Regions from separate parts of the Virgibacillus ainsalahensis genome, predicted to be linked through region 1. Evidence: riboswitches for the same ligand, from Rfam matches in the RefSeq annotation. Region 1 holds a riboswitch; each other region holds the start of a gene.
The links. Region 1 has a riboswitch for S-adenosylmethionine ahead of ACZ427_RS05990 (phosphoadenylyl-sulfate reductase). Riboswitches for the same ligand answer to the same signal wherever they lie in the genome.
Positions count from the first base shown of each region.

Region 1 (7,931 bases):
GAATACAGACGTGCAGGAATCTTTCTTAATATCTGGATGAATTCACCAGGATTCACTGCACTTAACGCAAAATCCTTTACCAAATCAAGTAAATCCCGACCTTCGATATAAGCCTTCCGTTCCTCCTCCTGCCCCGGTTCCAGAAGTTTACGTAAACTGTCATTTTGAAAGAGATCAGCAGCTTTTTGCAACAATGGTTTTGTAAGATTAGTAATTTCAAAGTTCGAAAGCAGCGCATTGCGAAGGGAGCGCACATCCCCCTTCTTATTTATCGACACAGACTCTTCGGGGTCCCAATTCATTATCTCAATGAGTTGATCTACCAGTTGGGGATCATTTTCAGGAAAGATACCCAGGCTGTCTCCAGGTTCATAATCAAAGTTGGAACCTTCCAGGGATAGTTCAAGATGACGAGTTTCTTTATTCGAACCAGTATCATTCAAATTCAAATTTTCCAACACTTCAGCCTTAAAGGGATTTGTACGTGAATAGACTGGCTGATCTTGCAGAAGCGATCCGTTCTCTAAATTTCCTGTCAGAAAGGATTCACCTGAAGGATTACTTTCCTGCTGTTCGTGCAATGCCTCTAGAACTCCATTCATCCATTCAGCAGCATCTTCGTCAAAATCCACATCACAATCTACTCGCGGATAAAGGCGTTCACCTCCCAATTCCTCGAAACGTTTATCGAAATCTTTGCCGGTCTGGCAGAAAAATTCATAGGACTGATCCCCTAGAGAAAGTACCGAAAATCTGACATCATCAAGTTTTGGAGCTTTCCTGCCATAAAGCGTTTCGTAAAACGACAACGCATTATCCGGCGGTTCTCCTTCTCCATGCGTAGCTGTCACTATCAGCAAATCCTGGACTTTTTTTAAATTTTTAGGTTTGAAGTCATCCAGTGCAGAAATTGTTACCTTTGTATTCTTCTCTTCCAGTTTCTGAACCATATCCTCTGCAACTGCTTGTGCATTACCGGTTTCGGATCCAAAAAGTATCGTTACTTCCCGGGTAGCCAACTGAGAATCACTTTGAAGAGAAGTTGAAGTATTCGGGATGTCAACAGAACTTGCCGCTAGCGGAGCTTCTTGCGTCTGAGGGACTGAGAGATATCCGCTCAGCCAAATTCTTTGTGCCTCTGATAGTGTTGGTAGAAGTCGATTTAAGTTCTCTGTTTGTTCCTGGTTAAAAGGACTATTCGTTACTTGTAACTGCAAAGATATTCACCCCACTATATTTTTTAATTTTGATTTGAATTACAATCATCCAAACCGTTTCCTTTTAAGATTATTTATACAGATTAAACATTGTCGCTCTAACATGGAACTCGTCAAAAACCAATGTGTTAATGGGCGACATTTATATCATTATATTTGATCAAAACTTTGTATTTCCAGTTGTTTAGTCGGATTAAGGGCGTACATGCTTCTCCTTTGCATAGAAAAGAGCGTGATTATTTCCCGGTAGTATGAAGACCGCACTCCGTTTTATTTAACCCTTCCCATCTCCCGGACCGGGAATCCCCAGCATCCGTTACAGGGGAAGTACATGGTATACAGCCAATACTTGGATAATTATGATCGTGTAACTCATTGTATGGTAAGTTATTGTCTTTTATATAGTCCCATACGTCGTCCCAGGTCCAATGGATTAATGGGCAGACTTTAATGGACTTGAACCGTTCATCTTTATTTACAAAATCAGTTTTACTCCGTGTTGGGGACTGCTCTCTTCGTAGACCGGAAATCCAGCCAGGTGCATCCTTTAATGCATCTTCAAGCGGCTTTATTTTCCGTATAAAACAACATTGATCCGGCTGTCGTTTCCACAGTGCAGATCCATATTGGTCAGCTTGCTCTTCCAACGTTAAATCCGGTTTCTTTAATTCAATACGCAGATCTGGATACTTTTCCTTTACCTCGTCGATAAGATCATAAGTTTCCTGGAAGTGAATTTCTGTATCAAGAAAGACGATTTTCGCATTCTTTTTCACTCTTGATATTAAATCAATTAGTACCATTCCTTCCGCCCCAAAACTGCAGGCATACACAACAGAATCCCCAAACGAGTCATAAGCCCATTCCAGAATATCAGTGGCTCCTTTCATATCATCTTCCGGATTCCAATCCTTAAATGGATCACCGGGAAAATTACTGTAGGTGACCGGAGAATTATTCATACTTCATCCCTCCATGAGAAGTTTTCACTTTCAATTTTATTAGATGAAATAAATATACAGGTGGTAATATCCCCCTCTATTTTCCAATAAGAAGAGAGGGAATTGATTTCAGTGTCAACTGTCTTCCTATCTTCGAGAAAAAATAATCATCTGCAGGGGTTAGCACAGTGCTTATTTGAGACCTGTTGCCAAGGGATAATAGGGACCTCCCCTCCGCCTCTCTAGATAAGAAAAATTTAATTACAAGTAAGATTATAGGATTAATTGTTATTGTATAGTGTGCTAATCAAAAAGTCAATAACTATTTTTAAAAAAAGAAAAATTAATTTTAATTGTGTAATAATTTGAGTTATATAATAGAAAAAGAACCAGCCACTAAGTGGCTGGTTCTTTAACATCATTTATTTTATTCAGTCAATAAAGGATAATATCCTTCTTCATTATGAGTTTCTGTTCCGACAAGTGGCGGATTAAACACACAAACCATACGAAGCTGTGTTTTAGCATGAACTTTATGTTTATCATGATCGTTTAGAAGGTAAAGTGTACCAGGTCTTAAATCATGCATTTTACCATTTTCCACTTCTTCAATCTGTCCTTCTCCTTCAATAACATATACTGCTTCAATATGATTTTTATACCAGAAATAATTTTCTGTGCCAGCAGCAATAACTGTATCGTTCATGCTGAAACCAACACCATCTTTATTCAGGATGAAACGGCGGCTCTTCCAGTTTCCATCAGCTGTTTCATCTTTAGTTCCTTCTATTTCATCAAGATATTTTACGATCATTACGTATTCCCCTTTTCCTGTTTAAATTTCGTTTGTTGTTGTATTTGGTGCTATATAATTAAGCAAGCGCTCGCTTAATACTCTCATCTAAAATTCCTAAACCTTTTTCAAGTCCTTCTTTATCGATAATTAATGGTGGAAGGAACTTAACAACTTCATCTTTTGGACCGGAAGTTTCCACAATTAAGCCACGCTTAAATGCTTCTGCACAAATTTCTTGAGCAACGCCATCTTTTCCAATAGCAATTCCCTGCATTAATCCTCTTCCACGTGCTTCTGCATTTAGCTCAGGGTATTTTTCAATAAGAACTTTAATCGTATCACTTAGTAAAGTTGCTTTTTCCCGAATTGCTTTACCAAAATCATCTGTTTCCCAATTATTTAATGCTTCTGTCGCTGTAATAAATGCCAGGTTGTTTCCACGGAATGTCCCGTTATGTTCTCCAGGACCCCATTGGTCATACTCCGGTTTGATTAATGTGATTGCCATTGGCAGGCCAACACCGCCAATTGATTTTGAAAGACAGACAACATCCGGGTTAATTCCTGCAGGCTCAAAACTAAAGAAAGTTCCGGTACGGCCATTCCCCGCTTGTACATCATCAATGATGAGAAGTATGTCCCAACGCTTGCAAATGCTTTCTATTTTTTTCAGCCATTCCATTCTTGCTGCATTAATGCCGCCTTCACCCTGAACGGTTTCCAAAATGATTGCAGCAGGCAATGCAACGCCACTTCCACTATCTTCCAGAAAACGCTCCAAGTATGCAATGGAATCCTGATCTTCCACATATTTATCGAATGGCATGGACACGCTGTGGTGTAACGGCACTCCTGCACCATGTCGTTTAAATGAATTACCCGTTACAGAGAGTGAACCGATTGTCATACCATGGAAGGCATTTGTAAAGCTGATTATTGAATCACGGCCTGTTACTTTTCTGGCAATTTTCAATGCACTTTCAACGGTGTTTGTGCCAGTTGGCCCTGGAAACATAATCTTATAATCAAGATCACGCGGTTTAAGAATGACTTCTTTGAAACGTTCAAGAAATTCTTTTCTTGGGATTGTTCCCATATCCAGGCTGTGAATAATCCCGTCATTTTTAATGTATTCAATCATTTTTTCCTGCATGGCATCATTATTATGACCATAATTCAATGTTCCTGCCCCTGCAAAGAAATCAATATATTCCTTACCATCTGTATCCCACAGCTTATATCCTTTGGCCTTTTCAAAAATAGTCGGCCAACCTCTGCTGTAGCTTCTCACTTCTGATTCTATTTCTTCAAATGTTTTCATTTTCGTATCGTTCATTATTGCCGTTGTCATCATATCATTCCTTTAATATTTTATTATCTTCCAGTATTGGTCCAATCTTGAACAATGGTTCATCTTCATGGCCCTCAGTAGGAAAATCATCAGATGAATAATACTCCACTACTTCATAATTTGTGTCCAGCTTTTTAGCAAGACCTTTGAACAAATTCTGTGATGGTGTATTCGATGGCGAGACAGTTGCTTCCACATAGGTAACATCCTTAGAAGATTCGCGATTCAACAGCTGAAACAACATCCTTGTTCCTAGCCCTTTTCCCCGTCCTGCTTCATGTACAGCTACCTGCCAGATGAATAAAGTATTTGGCTTATCCGGATAAACAAACCCGGAAATGAAACCGATTATTTTCTCATCCTCTACAGCAACTACTGATGTATCAGAAAACATATCACACCACATGATATAACTGTACGAAGAATTAAGGTCCAGAACGCCTGTATGTTGAATCAGTTCCCAAACAGCTGCCCCATCATTCTTATCCGGCTTACGAAAATGAAGACCTGTATTTATTTCGATTGTTTGAGTCATTTCACTAATTCCACTTTTATTAATGCTCTCACCTCCGAATCACATTTAAAATTAACTACTCTATTATGTTAAAGGCAAGGAATGATTTCGTCAAAACGATTTAAATACGATATAGCTTGATTAAACGTGATTAGCTGTGTTTTATTCCCAATACGTATCAAAGCCTATAAATAACTAGCAAATAATTAGAATTCAATAGAATATTACTTGTTTCATGAAAATATGAAATAATAATGCGATAAAACCAAACGCATCCAAACCATCAAATTTTTTTGGTAATAGATTAATGGTGTTATTTTTTCCAAAAGGGATAAAATAGTGGCAGAAACATATAGGCTTTTGTCTTTACAAAAAACATTAGGAGGGCTTACCTATGAAGAAAAAAACAACCCGTAATAATTAAAATAACGCAGACAACGTTGAATTTGCTAATGAATTTCTGGATGACATTAATGAGGTTCAAGGTAATAACCGAAGCAACAACAGGAACAATATCGCAATAACAACAACAAAAGATAAGTGAAAAGAAACCTATATGCTACTAAATTTAAGATACAGGTTCTTTTTTTATGAATATAATCGCTTACAGAAAATTTCTGTAATGAAAAAAGAAACACATAGCCTTTTAAAAAGGATTTATAAATATCACGTCACCATTCTATAAGAAGTTATCAAATATTAAAATGGATCTATTACATAATGGAAGGAAAATTGGTGAAGTAATTCTTCCAATGTGCTCAGAAACCCTGGTCCATCCGTTACGTGGTTAACGGAGATATTAGCCTCTCAGAATATAATTATAAAAAAGGGATGATATTATCAGGAACATTTATCTCGCTAAACGTGGTGAGAAAGGTACATACAAAGCAATTTATACGGGTGTAAGTGAAGTTGAATTACATTTACTTCAATAAATAAAGGGGTTTCCCCAGATGACCTGAAGAAACCCCTTTTGCAGATAGTAAAGTAATCTTGTTACTGCGTAAGTGCAGTTAAAAAACACTGTTTAGACTTAGCAATAAGCCAAACTTTTCAAGAATGGGAGTGCAAATACAAATTACTTTTGAGGCGCTGAAGGTGTGGAAATATCAGATAACGCCTGTTCAGCCTCATTATCAAATTGATTATCTACAGCCAAATCACCTAAAGCAACCATACCGACAATTTGCCCATTTTCCACTACAGGTAATCGACGAATTTGTTGGTCTGCCATTAATTGTGCTGCCTGATGAATGTCCATATCAGGTGTACCTTGTACAACCTGCTGAGCTGTCATCACCTGAGATATTGGTGTTTGTGCAGCCTCACCCTGCGCTGTGGATCGAAGTGTAATATCACGATCGGTTATGATACCCGTTATTTGCCCATTATTATTAACAACTGGAATGGCTCCGATGTTATTTTGACTCATAACCGTTGCTGCTTCCTGAATAGACTGTGACTCATTTACGGTAAATACATTTGATGTCATAAGATTTCGTAATTGCTGTGTCATATAAAAACCTCCCCTTCAACCAATATTCTGGTTCAAATGGCGCATATTATGAGAGGGAAATTTTTCATGTTTTTAAATGAAATTGATGAGAGAGCCCTTATTTCTATTATAAAAAAAGCTAAGATACGAAGATGTATCTTAGCTTTTTTATGTGTGCCTGGCGGCGTCCTACTCTTGCAGGGACAATGTCCCAACTACCATCGGCGCTGGAGAGCTTAACTTCTGTGTTCGGCATGGGAACAGGTGTGACCTCTCCGCTCTTGCTACCAGGCCTACAGGATGTAGGTCGTTCGGTGTTGTTCACAGGACGTGAACGTTTTTAACCGAATCTCCTTACATAATCCTTCTAACAAGGACAAGATATATTATATGCATTTTCAAATGAAATTTTTTTATTATACCCTGAAAACTAAATAAGAGTTAAAACAACGTACATCGTAAAGAAGTTAGTTAAGTCCTCGATCGATTAGTATTCGTCAGCTGCACATGTCACCATGCTTCCACCTCGAACCTATCAACCTCATCGTCTCTGAGGGATCTTACTCACTCGAAGTGATGGGAAGTCTCATCTTGAGGGGGGCTTCATGCTTAGATGCTTTCAGCACTTATCCTTGCCACACGTAGCTACCCAGCCATGCTCCTGGCGGAACAACTGGTACACCAGCGGTGTGTCCATCCCGGTCCTCTCGTACTAAGGACAGCTCCTCTCAAACTTCCAACGCCCACGACGGATAGGGACCGAACTGTCTCACGACGTTCTGAACCCAGCTCGCGTACCGCTTTAATGGGCGAACAGCCCAACCCTTGGGACCGACTACAGCCCCAGGATGCGATGAGCCGACATCGAGGTGCCAAACCTCCCCGTCGATGTGAACTCTTGGGGGAGATAAGCCTGTTATCCCCGGGGTAGCTTTTATCCGTTGAGCGATGGCCCTTCCATGCGGAACCACCGGATCACTAAGCCCGACTTTCGTCCCTGCTCGACTTGTAGGTCTCGCAGTCAAGCTCCCTTCTGCCTTTGCACTCTGCGAATGATTTCCAACCATTCTGAGGGAACCTTTGGGCGCCTCCGTTACCTTTTGGGAGGCGACCGCCCCAGTCAAACTGCCCGCCTGAAACTGTCTCCGAACCGGTTCACGGTCCTGGGTTAGAAAGTTCATACAGCCAGGGTGGTATCCCACGGGTGCCTCCACGTAAGCTAGCGCTCACGCTTCTCAGGCTCCCACCTATCCTGTACAAGCTGCACAAACATTCAATATCAGGCTACAGTAAAGCTCCACGGGGTCTTTCCGTCCTGTCGCGGGTAATGTGCATCTTCACACATCGTATAATTTCACCGGGTCTCTCGTTGAGACAGTGCCCAAGTCGTTGCACCTTTCGTGCGGGTCGGAACTTACCCGACAAGGAATTTCGCTACCTTAGGACCGTTATAGTTACGGCCGCCGTTTACTGGGGCTTCGGTTCTACGCTTCGCACGTAAGTGCTAACGCTTCCCCTTAACCTTCCAGCACCGGGCAGGTGTCAGCCCCTATACTTCGCCTTTCGGCTTCGCAGAGACCTGTGTTTTTGCTAAACAGTCGCTTGGGCCTATTCACT
Region 1 covers NZ_AP043943.1:1,270,333-1,278,263, reverse strand. The annotation lists gene ACZ427_RS05995 (assimilatory sulfite reductase (NADPH) flavoprotein subunit) at 1-1,217, opposite strand, end outside; gene ACZ427_RS05990 (phosphoadenylyl-sulfate reductase) at 1,454-2,179, opposite strand; SAM riboswitch class I at 2,303-2,411, opposite strand; gene ACZ427_RS05985 (ectoine synthase) at 2,586-2,972, opposite strand; gene ectB (diaminobutyrate--2-oxoglutarate transaminase) at 3,031-4,305, opposite strand; gene ectA (diaminobutyrate acetyltransferase) at 4,310-4,840, opposite strand; gene ACZ427_RS05970 (CBS domain-containing protein) at 5,898-6,335, opposite strand; rRNA gene rrf (5S ribosomal RNA) at 6,491-6,606, opposite strand; rRNA gene ACZ427_RS05960 (23S ribosomal RNA) at 6,782-7,931, opposite strand, start outside.

Region 2 (7,931 bases), 1.3 Mb from region 1:
TCATTCGGGTGAAAATGATCCTCTGCGAATAACTCAACGTCCGTATCATCAAACAGGTCGACGGTAGGGATGAAGGTTACTGTCTCTTCTTCTGCTGCAATCTTTTTACTCGTATTATTCCAGTCCTCAACGATGATGCCCAGTTCTTCAATTTCCTGGAAATATTGTTGGAAAGGATTGTAAAAACCAATCAGATAAATTTCTGATTTTGGGTTGATGTCCTGTATGGTTGTGATGATTTCTTTCAGTCTTTCTTCAAATTGCCTTCGCCCCTGGTCAAAATCCTCCAATTTCAGGTTCGTAAAGTTCTCTTTTACTATTTTCATAATGTCATTTGCACCGATTGTTATTAATGTGATATCCGCCTGCGCAAGAGATGAGGAAATTCCCGGATCATTCAGGCGTTCCAGCAGCTGGACGGACCGATTCCCGCGTTTACCAAAATTATCAATCGTAACAATTTGATTATTTTCATTGATTGCGCGGTCTAATATGCCGACATATCCACCTTCTTCATTATATGCACCTACACCTTGTGTGAGTGAATCACCGATAGCGACTATACGTGACTCCCGTTTGGAAAGAAAATTGATTGCATTTTGTAATCCTTCCATGACAATTTGGGAAAACTGTCGGTGTGTAGGTCCTTCTTCCGTTGTTACATGCTCATCTTCAGGTTCCTCCTGTTCGGGTTCTGGATTTTCTTCTTCCTTTTCCTCAGATACTTCAACGTCTTCTTCCTGTGGGATTGTCACATCATCAAAGTTGGCTGTGGGACGATTCATCCAAAAAAAGATTCCCCCCAAAAGAATAAAAACCATAATTGCAATAAAAAAGTGCTTTCTCCTCAACTGTATCACATCCATGTTGTGATATTATATAGTTCCCTATTATAAGTATAAGGGGCTAATTTTTCTATATGTTACTTTCATTTTACAGATTAAAAAATCGCCTTGCAAAAAGGCGATTTATAGATTGATGTGACATATATATTTTTTCCAATATATAAGGATTTTAAACGTTAAGATATTGTTACAACTTATATTCATGTTGAAATATAACTTCCAAGGCGCTGGATGGTCAAGTGCCTACGGGATTGATCATCCAGCGACAGGAAGTGATAATTCATTGGCTTTTGTTAAACTTGGGCACCTACGCGGGAAGCTTGATTCGCTCGTAAACGAATCGCCTGATCATAAGGGTTTTTGCCTGTTACGATCGATATGCCTGCTTTATCAGCATTTTCCTGTGATTTCTGATCGACATCAGAAGCGTTTTCGGCCCATAGGATCTTTCCTTGTTTATTGGCAACTTCTTCGATAATGGATGCAGAAACTTGTTGATCTTTTACCCAAATGGCATCTGCTTCATCCGGAGCATTCGATACTTCATCAATGGCAATTACTTCAAATCCAATTTTTTCCAATTTCTCACTGGCTTGATCGGCTGAAACTGTTGCAATCACCTTCTTGCGTATACCACCATTACTGCGGTCAAATGGGGAAGATAGCAACCATTTAACTACATCTTCTTCTGTTGGTTCATACAACCCCGGCTCACCTGTAGCAGCTGTGATTGCCTGATCCAAATCAGCAAGAACATCCTGTGGTGATTCGATTCCAACGGACAACCGAACCAATTCTTCCGTTACTCCACTTTGTTTAAGGTCCTCGACACCTAATTGCTGATGTGTTGTTGATGCAGGGTGAATAATTAATGACTTGGCATCCCCAACATTGGCAACATGGGACCAGAGTTTAACACCATCGATTAATTTTCTGCCTGCATCACGTCCGCCTTTAATTCCAAAAGTGATTATAGATCCATACCCGCCTGCTAGATATTTTTTTGCAAGGTTGTGGGACGGATGTTCCTCAAGACCAGGGAAATTAATCCATTCAACTGCTGGATGCTTTTGCAGGTATGCAGCGACTTCCTGAGCATTTTTGTTGTGGCGTTCCATTCTCAAGTGCAGTGTTTCTAGTCCCTGCAATAATAAAAATGCATTGTGAGGACTTAATGCCGCACCAATATCACGCAACAGCTGTACACGGAACTTTGTGGCAAAAGCCGCAGCTCCCAGGTCAGCATAACGAAGCCCATTGTAGCTGTCATCCGGTTCGGTAAATCCAGGGAATTTTTCGTTATTCCAATTGAAACGGCCGCCGTCGACCATCACACCACCAATTGTCGTGCCGTGACCACCAATCCATTTTGTTGCAGAATGGACAACAATATCAGCACCCCATGCAAGTGGTTTTGTCATATATGGTGTGGCAAACGTATTATCAATGATTAATGGAATGTTATTGTCGTGTGCAATTTCGGCTACTTTCTCTACATCGAAGACATTAAGACTTGGGTTTGTGATAATTTCGCCAAATATAGCTTTTGTTTTATTCGTAATGGCAGCCTGTATTGCTTCATGATCCGTACCATCTACCAATTTCACATCGATTCCGTAGCGCGGCAATGTATTTACGAAAAGATTGTATGTACCACCATATAAATTACTGTCGGCGATGATTTCATCTCCTGCAGAAGCCAGGTTTAATATGGAAAGGGTAATCGCAGCCATCCCGGATGAGGTTGCTACTGCGCCTACACCGTCCTCAAGCTGAGCGATTCGCTGTTCAAAAGCATCAACGGTTGGGTTCATGATACGGGAGTAAATATTTCCCGGTTCTGCCAGACCGAACAGATTTTGTGCATGCTCTGTATCACGAAAAACGTATGAAGTTGTTTGATAGATTGGTACTGCCCGTGAACCTGTAGTAGGGTCTGGTTCCTGACCTCCGTGAAGTAGTACTGTTTCCGGGTTGTGAAAATGAAAGTTAGTCATGAATGATTCCTCCTTGGATTTTGGATGGTTTGGTATCGTACTGGAACGTTGGAAAAGGAATGAAAAAGCCCTCTTCCTAAGAAGAGGGCGTATATTCGAACCGGTCCTCCTCTTATCTTCCAGATCATGTGACCTGTAGGATGGGGCACCTTTAAAGCAATTTCATCTTGCATTAAGGTTGCCGGGCTTCGCAGGGCCTATTCCCTCTGCCACTCAGGATAAGAGATTTAATTTTTCTGAATTACTCAACATTATAGGCTGAAGCCTGACAGCCTGTCAACTATTTTGCCAAAATAAATATTTTTCGAACAGTTGTTTTATGTATTTCTTTTTCCTGCTCCGGCGTTTTTTTGTTTTGAAACAGGCCGTTTATATGAAGATGCCATATAAATAATTAATGCGGCCCAGATAAATAAAAACGCGATTAGATGTGCTTGCGTGAATGGTTCATTATATAGAAATACACCTAGAAACAACATAATTGTTGGGGCAATGTACTGCAGAAAACCGATCATAGCGAGCGGGATTTGTTTAGCCCCACTTGCAAACAGCAATAATGGAACTGCAGTAACCACTCCTCCACCCATTAAAAGGAGATTTGTTGCGGAAAGAGGAGTCGCCATAGAGAATGCATTTTCGGATAGTGTAAAGACGTAAATCAGGGCGATTGGTGTAACAATCAATGTTTCAATGGTTAAACCGAACATAGCACTGAGATCGACCATCTTTTTCAATAAACCATAAAAAGCGAAGGAAAATGCCAGAACGAAAGACACCCATGGGAATACACCGAAACTCACGGTTAAATAAAGTACACCGACAGCTGCTAGAATAAATGAGAGAAACTGCCTTCCTGTATACTTCTCTTTTAATACGATAATTCCCAACAGAATGCTGACAAGTGGGTTGATATAATAGCCCAAACTTGCCTGGACGACATAATCACTGTTGACCGCCCAGATGAATGTCAGCCAGTTCAGGCTGATAAAAATAGAGGCGAGGCTAATGCCAAGCAATTGTTTCTTTTTCTTCCAGATTCGTTTACATTCCATGATGAAGGCGGGAAATTTCCCTGAAATTAAAACAATTGCCAGCATAAAAGCAAACGACCATATAATTCGCTGTGCCAGTATTTCTCCGGCAGAAACATTGTCGACCATTTTCCAATAGATTGGAAGAAACCCCCATAAGAGATATGCCCCTGCCGCATATGTAATTCCGATTTTTTCCTGGTTGTTTTTCATTCTTCTTTCCCCCATTAATGAAGTAAACCAATTTTAGAAGGTATTACCGGATTAAGCAATCTACCTGCTCAATCCGAAAAGGCTCCGCGGGCTAGCCTAAGGTCCGTAGATCTATCCCAACCGCTGCCTGTAATAGCACGCTTTAAAAGGCTGTTTTCTAATAGATTATTTTTTTTGATACAAAAACGATAAAATGCGACATAATTTGAACTGAAGGTTGATGTTTTTAACTCTAACGGAAATCAACCCAGTGATATTGTACGTCGCAACATCGTATTTTATATCAATTGCGAAGTTTGAAAAGGAGCATATTATGCGATAAGAGCATGGAAAAATGAGCTGTGAGGAATGAACGCTTTCAAACGATAGTATTATAGGTTAATATAGTAGTTAGAATGTTTTAAAAACAATTGACGGAGGTTTATTTCATGTCAAAAAAACAAAAAAACTTTGAAACGACAGTTATACACGAAGGATATGATTCAAAAGATATGCTCGGAAGCCTGGCTGAACCATTATTCCAAACATCAACCTATACATTTGATACAGCAGAACAAGGGGAAAGACGCTTTGCCGGTGAAGAGGAAGGATATGTCTACTCCCGAATCGGAAACCCGACAGTAACAATACTAGAAGAGCGGATTGCGGCACTTGAAAAAGGAGAGCGTGGTCTTGCATTTGCTTCCGGGATGGCTGCGGTGTCTGCTGTGCTTGTTGCCCTGACAAAGGCAAATGATCATATCGTATGCTCGTCCGGATTATATGGCTGCACATTCGGGTTACTGACGATGATGAAGGAAAAATACAATATTGATCATGATTTCTCAGAAATGGCTTCAAAGGAGGAAGTCCGGTCACACATCAAGCCGGAAACGGTTTGTATTTATGTGGAAACACCAATTAACCCGACAATGAAGCTGATTGATCTTGAGATGGTAGCAGAAGTCGCAAAGGAGTATGATATACCGGTAGTCGTTGATAACACATTTTCCTCTCCTTATTTGCAGCGGCCGCTCGAGCTTGGCTGTGATATCATTATTCATAGTGCAACCAAATATATTGGCGGCCACGGGGATGTTGTTGCAGGGCTTGTCGTTGGGAAAAGGGATTTCCTGGATTCAGTGGCGATGACAACACAAAAAGACATGGGTGGAATTATGTCGCCATTTGATGCTTGGCTTCTGCTCAGAGGTCTGAAAACATTACCGATTCGTCTTGACCGCCATTGTGATAATGCAGAAAAGGTCTTTGAAAAACTCCGAAATCATCCAAACGTGGATAATGTGTACTATCCAGGTGATGAAACCCATGCGGATTACCATATAAAAGAAAAGCAGATGAAGCGGGGGGGCGGTCTCATTTCTTTTGAAATCAAAGGTACAAAAGCGGATGCGCAAAAAATGCTAAACAAGCTTTCCTTCTTAAAGCTTGCCGTGAGTCTTGGAGATGCAGAGACATTGATTCAGCACCCGGCAACAATGACACACGCCGTTGTACCTGAAGGATCACGAAAATCGATGGGGATTACGGATCAGCTGATTCGCTTGTCTGTCGGATTGGAATCATGGGAGGATATCTGGGAAGATTTGGAGCAGGCATTAGATCACTTATAAGATGGAATTACACTTACACGTCAGTCCAGGGCTTTTGGGTTAGACGTGTTTTCTTTTGAGAGTTGGGCTGCATTCATGCAATTCACCTTCATTTATTAAGCAATTTACTATATATTTTCTTGGCATATGTTGCAAACTTGGAGTTTTTGTGCAATTTTCTTTTCTTGATAAACACTTCATATTCCTGTGTTTTCTTTTTAAGTTTAGCTTCATTCTTCTCACCGGTTACACTTGTTAATAAATCATCAAATGTAATGTTCTCTTTATTGCGATCTGTTTCTTCAGAAATATACCCTGCATTTTTGAGGATTCTGTAAGACATATTCAATTCTTTAGACAGTCCGGGGAAATCTTCTTTCAAATCAAGCCGTTCCCCTTTGCCGGGCAGATTATTGAAGTCACCATTCTTAATAGATTCTTTTATTTTTTCTTCTACAAATATATACATGAAGAACTTCCTTTCTTATTGACTGTTTTCTAAAATTTTGGGCTGTGATTACGCTTCCCATCGAAAAGAGTGAGTAGCTTTTGACACAAAAGATATAAAAGACGAAGTAACTGCTCTGTTGATTTCCGCTGCGGACCGTTGCTTTTTAGCGGGCACGGCTTCAGCCTCGGGCCAACACGATGTTGGTCACATAGGCGTTGCCCCAAATCTTTACGGTGGGACGAGTAACCGCAGTCCCAGGAGGGGGCGTTCTTAGCCTATGTTCTTTAATTCACCGCTGCGGGGTCTTCAGCTCGTGCTGTTCCCGCTGGAGTCAACGGTGCTCCGCTCCAATCAACCATCTTAAAAGTGCATGACTATGTATGTTATATAATCAGGCAATATAAGTCTTTTGATGAAGTTGCAAATCATCTAACCAGCGAAGGAAATACACGAAGACTCCAGCGGGAGAAGAGGCATCGGTGAGACCCCGCAGTGCGATAGCAATCTTTTCTGCGAGGAGTGTCGCATCTCTGAATAATCTTGCAACACGACGAGCACGAGGAGGCTCACCAGCCGCCCGCGGAAAGCGTAGTGTATTTCCGCAGCGAGTAATCGCACCAACCATAATTTCAAGTTACGTCGTCTTTTATATCAACTGTGTGAGGGATAAGGATAACAAAATTTGTAAAAAGAGTCTTCTTAATTAAAAGGTAATTGGTTAGTTTCTTTTCATCATTATAACATGATTATAATCATAAGGAATCGGTGTAAATAAAAAGCGAACAGCGCTATCCATCAACGCAGTTCGCTTTCAATCTAATTATTATGGTAATCATCAGGATCAACTACCCGTAATGGCCGCATCATATCATAATCTTCATGCTCCAGGATGTGGCAATGCCAGACATAGTCCCCGGAGTAGGGTTCAAACTTGGCAATGACACGGGTAATCTGTGCAGAAGGTGATGATATGGTATCCTTCCATCCACGCTCGTTCTTAGCCGGAGCTACAGGCGGACCTGTAAATTTAATACTGCCATCTTTTTCATATAGTTCCAGGTCAAATGGCTGGCGATCCAATACTTGAAATTGAATCAGATGGATATGCATCGGGTGGCTGAATCCGGTTATATTTATGAATGACCATATTTCCGTTGCACCCAATCGCGGGGTTTCCGTGACGGGATCCATCCATTTTTGGTTATCCAGTAATAATAGGGGCCGGCCATATTCGTCAGACGAGCCAACGAGTTTCAAATTTCGGATGGTTTCAATCTTGTTTTGTTTTAAAGAAGGGATGTGGGACAGGTTTTTTGGAATAATACTTTGATCTTTTCCTGAAATAGGTTGATTGACATTAAATTTCATCACTTCATCTGTATTATCTTCTGGATCAGCATCAGGCCCGAGGTCGTTTTTCAAAATAATTGATTGTCCGCTATGTTTGGAGAAGTCAAGGATGACATCCATCCGTTCCGCGGGGGCAACAGTCAGTACGTCCTCTTTCACTGTCTTTTGCAGGAACCCTCCGTCAGATCCGATTTGATAAAATGCCTGCCCGGAATCGAGAGATAATTGATAGCTGCGTGTATTTGATGCATTTACAATCCGAAATCGATATTTACGGGGTTCTACATCAAAATACGGCCATATTTTACCGTTGACGAGGATCGTGTCACCAAGGTATGCAGGTACAATGGAGGGATCTGGCAGATTACCCTCAGCATCATCCGGCTGTCTCGGATAAAAGAGCGAACCATCTTTGTTGAATGATCTGTCTAGAATGACGAGCGGAATTTCGT
Region 2 covers NZ_AP043943.1:3,845,482-3,853,412, forward strand. The annotation lists gene ACZ427_RS19040 (SGNH/GDSL hydrolase family protein) at 1-785, opposite strand, end outside; gene ACZ427_RS19045 (O-acetylhomoserine aminocarboxypropyltransferase/cysteine synthase family protein) at 1,139-2,842, opposite strand; SAM riboswitch class I at 2,952-3,067, opposite strand; gene rarD (EamA family transporter RarD) at 3,160-4,086, opposite strand; gene megL (methionine gamma-lyase) at 4,515-5,699, shown strand; gene ACZ427_RS19060 (DnaJ family domain-containing protein) at 5,788-6,147, opposite strand; gene ACZ427_RS19065 (multicopper oxidase family protein) at 6,946-7,931, opposite strand, start outside.
Region 2: it holds a riboswitch for S-adenosylmethionine, as region 1 does, so the genes downstream of both, ACZ427_RS19045 (O-acetylhomoserine aminocarboxypropyltransferase/cysteine synthase family protein) here and ACZ427_RS05990 (phosphoadenylyl-sulfate reductase) in region 1, are expected to answer to the same signal.

Region 3 (7,931 bases), 1.8 Mb from region 1:
CATACAGCTCTGTACCATGATCACCCGGGTGATTATCGTAGTTTGACAGTTCCCCCATTGATTCTTTTACCAGTTCAAGCGTTGTGCCAAAATGATCTTGCACATGATCAATTAATTCTGTTTGTCTCTCCATTAATGCAGCTTTACATTGTGCTATTTGATCGGCTGTGATCATTATGATCATCCTCCAAAAGTTTTAAAATGTACTAATCATACTATGTGTAAAAGCTGTATAATGATTCTTTAATGAAGCTCCCAAATCATGTCAATATGGGGAATGTCATCCTTTTTTCATTTTTAAGAGGAACCTCAAAACAAGGAATTTGCTTATGCTTTGTCGAAGAATGTAGTGAGAGAAGATAAAGGAGGATTTAATAATGCTGGCAGGTAATACAACAATCGGATTTATCGGAACCGGAGTAATGGGAAAAAGCATGGCGGCAAATTTGCAGAATGCTGGTTATTCAATCTCTGTTTATACCCGGACAAAAGGAAAAGCCGAGGAGCTTTTAACAAATGGCGCAGTGTGGAAAAGCACGGTTACAGAACTCACGCAATCGTCTGACGTAATTATTACAATGGTCGGCTACCCAGCAGATGTAGAGGAAATCTATTTTGGAAAGAACGGAATTTTAGAAAACGCGAAGGCAGAAACCTATGTAATTGACATGACTACATCAAAGCCAGCCTTAGCAATCAACATATATAATCAGGCAAAGCAAAAAAATATCCATGTATTGGATGCACCTGTTTCCGGTGGGGACGTCGGGGCTAAAAATGGCACATTAGCGATTATGGTAGGCGGAGAGCAGGACGTATATGACAAAGTCAAACCCATATTCGACATTATTGGTGAGAATATAATTTTACAAGGCGAAGCAGGCGCTGGACAACATACAAAATTAGCAAACCAGATTACGATTGCCTCTAACATGATCGGTGTTTGTGAAGCAATTTCCTATTCCAGGAAAGCAGGATTAGAACCAGAGCGTGTATTGGAAAGTATTACAACAGGAGCTGCAGGGAGCTTTTCATTGTCAAAACTCGGCCCCCGTATGCTAAAAGACGATTATGCTCCCGGATTTTATGTGAAGCATTTTATTAAGGACATGACGATAGCTCTTGAATCTGCACAGGAGATGGGTCTATCAACGCCAGGCCTCTCACTTTCATTAGATCTTTACAAAGAACTTGCTGAAAAAGGTGAAAATGATAGTGGTACACAAGCATTGATTAAACTTTTTGAGCAGTAGTAAAAAGGGAAACGGGAAAAATCATTCCTTCTTTTCCCGTTTCTCTATTTCATATTGTACCGTAAATGCGAGATCATCATTCCCAAAAAGCTGTAGGACATTCAACACTGTCTGATCTGGCATTTCATCGGATTCTTTTTTGGAAACCGTAAGCTCGAGCATTTCTCTCAACGCATTGTTCTTCGATTGACCAGGATATGTTTGTTCGTACAATGCCACTGGTTCAAGATTATTATTAATACACCACTGTGCATAAACCAAAATCATCATTCTTTCATCATTTTGATAACTTTCGATGACCTGTTTTTCCATTCCTTTCTTATCCATTCTATTCACAACCTTTTCGCAACATAAAAATCCACATAAATGTCAAAGCCTGTCTTAATTGCTCGGAGAGACTGCTATATTGACTTTCACTGAGATTTTCTTTATATACCCCAAACCCATCAACATACTTAAGATGTTCCTCTGCCGCAAGTTTTTGGAATTCCCATGGCATCATTGTATTGCAAATTGCCTTTTCGCCATGAAGTCGTGGGTAGCTGTTTACCCTTGGACCAGCTGTCGGTCCTAATATTCCAACACAAATGAACCCATTATCATTGACCACACGTTTCAGTTCTTTTAAAGCTTCAGCAGGAGAAGCCGTCCATTCCAATACATTGATTGCCATTATACCATCGAAGCTATTGTCTTCATAAGGCAGGTCACTCACATCCCCCTGCGTAAACTGAATCGGTTCTTTCACTGTCCGTTCATTCGCCAGTGCAATCATCTCACTGGATAGATCCATCCCGGATGCATGGTATCCTGCTTCATGCAATTTATAGGTACCATAGCCATCCCCACAGCCAATATCAAGGACTTCACATCCCGTTTTCATATGCTTTTGGACAAAAGGAATAATATCTTTTCTGCTTCCATTATCCCACATATTCCTGCTTCGTTCATTCCAAGAAACAGCCCGATTATCCCATTGTTCTTCAGCTTCCTTTTTCCAGTTAAATAAAACCATGCGCGCACCCCTTTACAATACTTTAGTAATTATATTCGATATAGCAGGCGGAATTCCTTTATATACATATATGTCATGTCAGCTAATTGATACGCTGCCAAAATTATGTACGTTCATATATGCAAAAAAGGCCTATCTCAAAAAATGAGATAAGCCTCCTAAAATACTCTATTATAGACGAACTACATTAGCTGCTTGTGGTCCGCGGTTACCTTCAACGATTTCAAATTCTACGTCTTGACCTTCTTCAAGTGTTTTGAAACCTTCAGCCTGAATAGCTGAGAAGTGTACGAATACATCGTCTCCATCTTCACGCTCGATGAAGCCAAAACCTTTTTCTGCATTAAACCATTTTACTTTACCAGTCATCTAAATGACCTCCCTATACAAATATCGTGCAAAGTATAATTGAATCATAAATACTTTTACACCACTTGTTAAAGAGATCGTAAAGTATTATTCAAACTTCAATTTCCTTTTGCTACTTTTAACTTTACCTCTTTCTAAAATAAAATGCAAGCGTTTAGCAAATTATTTTCAAATTAAAATACATCCCTCATCAATTGCATAATTCCAATATATACATAGGTTCTTCATTAAAATCAAAAAACTTTTAAAATATTCAATTTTCCCGTTGACAATTGGTATAATTGCATGTATATTTTAGCTTAATAAAATATTAAAGAAATTTTCTTATCCAGAGAGGTGGAGGGACTGGCCCTTAGATACCTCGGCAACAGACTCGTCTTGAGCACTGTGCCAATTCCAGAAGCGTAATGCTTGAAGATAAGATGGGAACAGTCACAGGCAAACCTCTTCTTATTTTCAAGAAGAGGTTTTTTTGTGTTTTAGGAAAGTATAAAACTTTCCTGTTGGATAAATGCAGCGAAAGACCAAATCTGCATGCTTGCCACTTCAGAAAAAATTAGGAGGAGGAAAAAGAATGAAACGTACGCTGGAAGATCGTTTAAAAGACGGAACTGTAATTGTGGGAGAAGGTTATTTATTTGAATTGGAACGCAGGGGATATTTACAGGCAGGATCATTCGTGCCTGAAGTAGCATTAGATAACCCTGAAGCACTTAAGCAAACGTATAGGGATTATATGAATGCCGGATCTGATGTTGTATTAGCTTTTACGTATAACGCACATAGAGAAAAAATGCGTATCATCGGTAAGGAAGAGTTATTAGAACCGTTGAACAGAGAAGCCATCCGTTTAGCGAAAGAAGTAGCAAAAGAAAACAAAGTGGAAGAAGCACTGGTTGCCGGGAATATATCAAACACTAATATATTTGATTCAAATGACAATGAATCAAAAAAGAAAGTACGAAATATGTTTGCTGAAATGGTGAAATGGTGTAAGGAGGAAGAAGTCGATTTCATTAATGGAGAAACCTTTTATTACCATGAAGAAGCTGAAATCGCCTTAGAAGAAATTTTAAAGCAGGATTTGCCTGCTGTAATCACATTAGGCTTAATGGGAGAAAACGTTCTAAGAGATGGATATACGGTCGAAGAATCCTGTAAAATACTTTCTGAAAAAGGTGCACTGGTTGTTGGAATGAATTGTTTTCGTGGCCCTCGGACGATGCAGCCCTACATAGCTGATATACGAAATCACGTAGATGGCTATGTCGGTGCACTGCCGATTCCGTATCGCACAACTGAAGAAAATCCGACATTTTTTAATTTGCCTGATGGAGGATGCAGCTGTCATTTACCTTTGGAGACAACTTTTCCCACCGCTTTAGACCCGCTTTATCACAATCGATATGAATTGGCTGAATGGGCAAAGGAAGCTAAGAACATCGGGGTTAATTATATCGGGTTATGCTGTGGTGCTTCCCCGGCAATGCTGCGTGCAGTAGCAGAAGCTGCAGGGGTTGAAACGCCAAATTCGAAATACTCCCCGGATATGGAGAAACATTTCTTGTTTGGAAAAGACGAAACGCTGAAGAAGCATAATTTACAATATCGATCGAAAGCTTAATTTCATTTATTAATAGTAACTTCATTGAGATACACCAGGGGAATATTACACGTTAAAAGAGAGGTTGGAAAAAAAGACAAAAACGTGATAAAATATCTTCTTGCAAGATTATAAAATTGAATACGACTACCATACGTTCTATATCTTGCAAATATATGAATGAATAGGTGGTAAAGAAAATGGAAGATAATTATCAGGTTTTATTGTACTACAACTATGTACAAATTGAAGATCCCGAAAGCTATGCAGCTGAACATCTTCAATTTTGCAAGGACTTAGAATTGAAGGGTCGAATTTTAGTAGCTCAGGAAGGTATCAATGGCACAGTTTCCGGGACCGTTGAGCAAACTGAAAAATACATGGAAGCAATGCATCAGGATCCACGCTTTGCTGATATGACATTTAAAATTGACGCACACGATGGCCATGCTTTCAAGAAAATGCATGTACGTCCAAGAAATGAATTAGTAACACTTCGCCTGGAAGATGATATTAATCCACACAAAACTACAGGACAGTATCTGGAGCCAAAGGAATTCTTCGAGGCAATGCAGGATGAGGATACAATTGTCCTTGATGCCCGCAATGATTATGAATACGATCTGGGACATTTCCGTGGTGCAATACGTCCGGATATTGAGACATTCCGCGAGTTACCGCAATGGGTGCAGGAAAACAAACATCTGATTGAAGGCAAGAAGATTCTAACCTACTGTACAGGTGGTATCCGTTGTGAAAAATTCTCTGGCTGGTTAGTTAAAGAAGGCTTTGAAGATGTCGCCCAGCTACATGGGGGAATCGTAACATATGGTAAAGATCCTGAAGTTCAAGGGGAATTATGGGATGGCAGATGCTATGTATTTGACGAGCGTATCTCTGTACCAATCAATCAAAAAGACCACGTTGTAGTCGGCGTAGACTATTTTGATGGTGAACTTTGTGAACGCTATGTAAATTGTGCCAACCCTGATTGTAATAAACAGATTATCAGCTCAGAAGAAAATGAGCATAAATATATGCGCGGTTGTACACATGAATGCCGTGTCAGTCCACGAAACATGTATGTAAAAGAACATGGATTATCACAGGAAGAAGTAGAGCGCAGACTCGAAAATCTTGGAGAAACATTGAAACAGGAAGCATAATAAAAAGACGACCTTGGCGGGTCGTCTTTTTATTTTCATTAAGGGGGATTGATGGCGATGTTTATGCTGATTCGGGTGATGATACGAAGGCTGAGGGCGATGTTTGTGCTGATTCAGGCGACGTGATGCCTGAGGTGATGTTCATGCTGATTAGGGTGATGACACGATTGCTGGAGGCGATGATTGCGCACATTCGGGCGATGACGCGTTTGCTGCTGGCGATGTTTGCGCACATTCGGCTGATGACGCGATTGCTGCTGGCGATGTTTGTGCTGATTCGGGTGATGACGCGAAGGCTGGAGGCGATGTTCATGCACATTCGGGTGATGACGCGATTGCTGCTGGCGATGTTCATGCACATTCGGCTGATGACACGATTGCTGCTGGTGATGTTCATGCACATTCGGGCGATGACGCGATTGCTGCTGGTGATGTTTGTGCTGATTCGGGCGATGACGCGAAGGCTGGAGGCGATGTTCATGCACATTCGGCTGATGACACGATTGCTGCAGGTGATGTTTGTGCTGATTCGGGCGATGACGCGAAGGCTGGAGGCGATGTTTGTGTACTTTCGGGCGATGAAGCAACATTAGAAAGTGAGATTTACAAAGATAAAGGTAATGCCGGAAATATCGCCCAAATATTTTGACATTAATAGGAGGCCTTGCTATCCTTTCATTAAAGGAGGCTCATTTCATATGGGTATTTATAATTTTTCTGCTAAAACCATGCAGGGAGAAGAAAAGTCTTTGGAAGATTACAAAGGAAACGTTCTTCTTATTGTTAATACAGCAAGCGAGTGCGGATTTACACCACAATTTGAAGGCTTGCAGAAACTATACGAACAATACAATGATCAAGGATTTGAAATTCTCGGATTTCCATGCAATCAATTCAATGAACAAGATCCAGGAACAGACGGGGAAATATCGAATTTCTGTCAAAAAAATTACGGTGTCACCTTTCCAATGTTTAGTAAAATTGATGTAAAGGGCGATAATGCCCACCCTCTTTTTAAATACCTTACTGATGAACAGAAAGGGATACTTTCCAAACAAATAAAATGGAATTTTACAAAGTTTCTCATCAACAAACAAGGAGAAGTCATCGACCGCTACGCACCACAGACCAAACCGGGAAGTATCGAAAAAGATGTAAAAAAAGTGATTGAATCTTGAAACACTCCAGTTTGAAAGCTTTGGTCTACTTTAAGGATCCACAGTCCTCAACATTTACCTAATCCTTATGCTAAAAAACGAGCGCAATTCTCGCGCTCGTTTTCAGCTATGATTAATATGCTTTTGCCCAATAAACCAGTTCTTTTGCTTCTTTGCCACAGCATACGCATGTATCTGCAACACTTTCCTGTTCAAATGGGATGCAGCGTGATGTTGCTGACGTTTCTTCCTTGATTTTTTCTTCACAGCCTGTATCCCCACACCACATGGCCTTAATATATCCCTGATTTTGATTGAGGTTTTGTTTAAACTCTTCCATGTCCTTAGCAACAGTTGTTTTCTCTTCACGATGAGCCAATGCTCGATCAAATAGATTTTGTTGAATTTCTTCCAACAGTGCAGGGACCCGTTCCTCAACCTCGCTTTGTGCTACAAATTCCTTCTCACCTGTATCACGGCGAACAAGTACGACCTGCTCTTTGTCAATATCTTTCGGTCCCATTTCTATACGGACAGGAATGCCTTTCATTTCATATTCATTAAACTTCCATCCGGGCATTTTGTCACTACCATCTATATCCACACGAATTAAGTTTTTTAATTGATCACGTAAATCATATGCCTTATCCAGCACGCCTTCTTTATGCTGGGCAATTGGAACAATCATTGCCTGCGTCGGTGCAACTCGTGGAGGAACAACTAATCCCCGATTATCTCCATGTACCATGATTAGGCCGCCCATTATACGTGTTGAAAGTCCCCACGATGTTTGATGGACAAACTGGCTCTCTCCATTTTCATCCAAATAAGTGATATCAAAGGCTTCTGCAAATCCTGTTCCGAAATGATGGGACGTACCGGATTGCAGTGCTCTTCCATCATGCATTAAACTCTCAATCGTCAATGTATAGTTCGCACCTGCGAATTTTTCTTTATCCGTTTTGCGTCCTTTTAACACAGGGATTGCTAAATAGTTTTCCACAAGATCTGCATAGACACCAAGCATTCGATCCGTTTCTGCTGCTGCATCTTCGTCTGTCGCATGTGCTGTATGTCCTTCCTGCCAATGAAATTCAGATGAACGCAAGAAAGGGCGTGTTGTTTTTTCCCAGCGTACAACATTTGTCCATTGGTTATAGAGCATTGGCAAATCACGATAGGAATGAATATTTTTGGAGTAATAATCACAGAAAAGTACTTCTGATGTTGGTCGGACTGCTATCCGTTCAGCTAATTCTTCGTCTCCACCATGTGTTACCCAGGCTACTTCCGGTGCAAACCCTTCGACATGATCTTTCTCTTTTTGCAGAAGGCTTTCCGGAATGAATAAGGGGAATGCAACATTGG
Region 3 covers NZ_AP043943.1:3,021,820-3,029,750, forward strand. The annotation lists gene ACZ427_RS14885 (TraR/DksA C4-type zinc finger protein) at 1-175, opposite strand, end outside; gene ACZ427_RS14890 (NAD(P)-dependent oxidoreductase) at 378-1,253, shown strand; gene ACZ427_RS14895 (hypothetical protein) at 1,275-1,580, opposite strand; gene ACZ427_RS14900 (class I SAM-dependent methyltransferase) at 1,582-2,268, opposite strand; gene ACZ427_RS14905 (cold shock domain-containing protein) at 2,440-2,637, opposite strand; SAM riboswitch class I at 2,959-3,061, shown strand; gene ACZ427_RS14910 (homocysteine S-methyltransferase family protein) at 3,212-4,261, shown strand; gene trhO (oxygen-dependent tRNA uridine(34) hydroxylase TrhO) at 4,441-5,406, shown strand; gene ACZ427_RS14920 (hypothetical protein) at 5,298-5,999, shown strand; gene ACZ427_RS14925 (glutathione peroxidase) at 6,105-6,584, shown strand; gene proS (proline--tRNA ligase) at 6,697-7,931, opposite strand, start outside.
Region 3: it holds a riboswitch for S-adenosylmethionine, as region 1 does, so the genes downstream of both, ACZ427_RS14910 (homocysteine S-methyltransferase family protein) here and ACZ427_RS05990 (phosphoadenylyl-sulfate reductase) in region 1, are expected to answer to the same signal.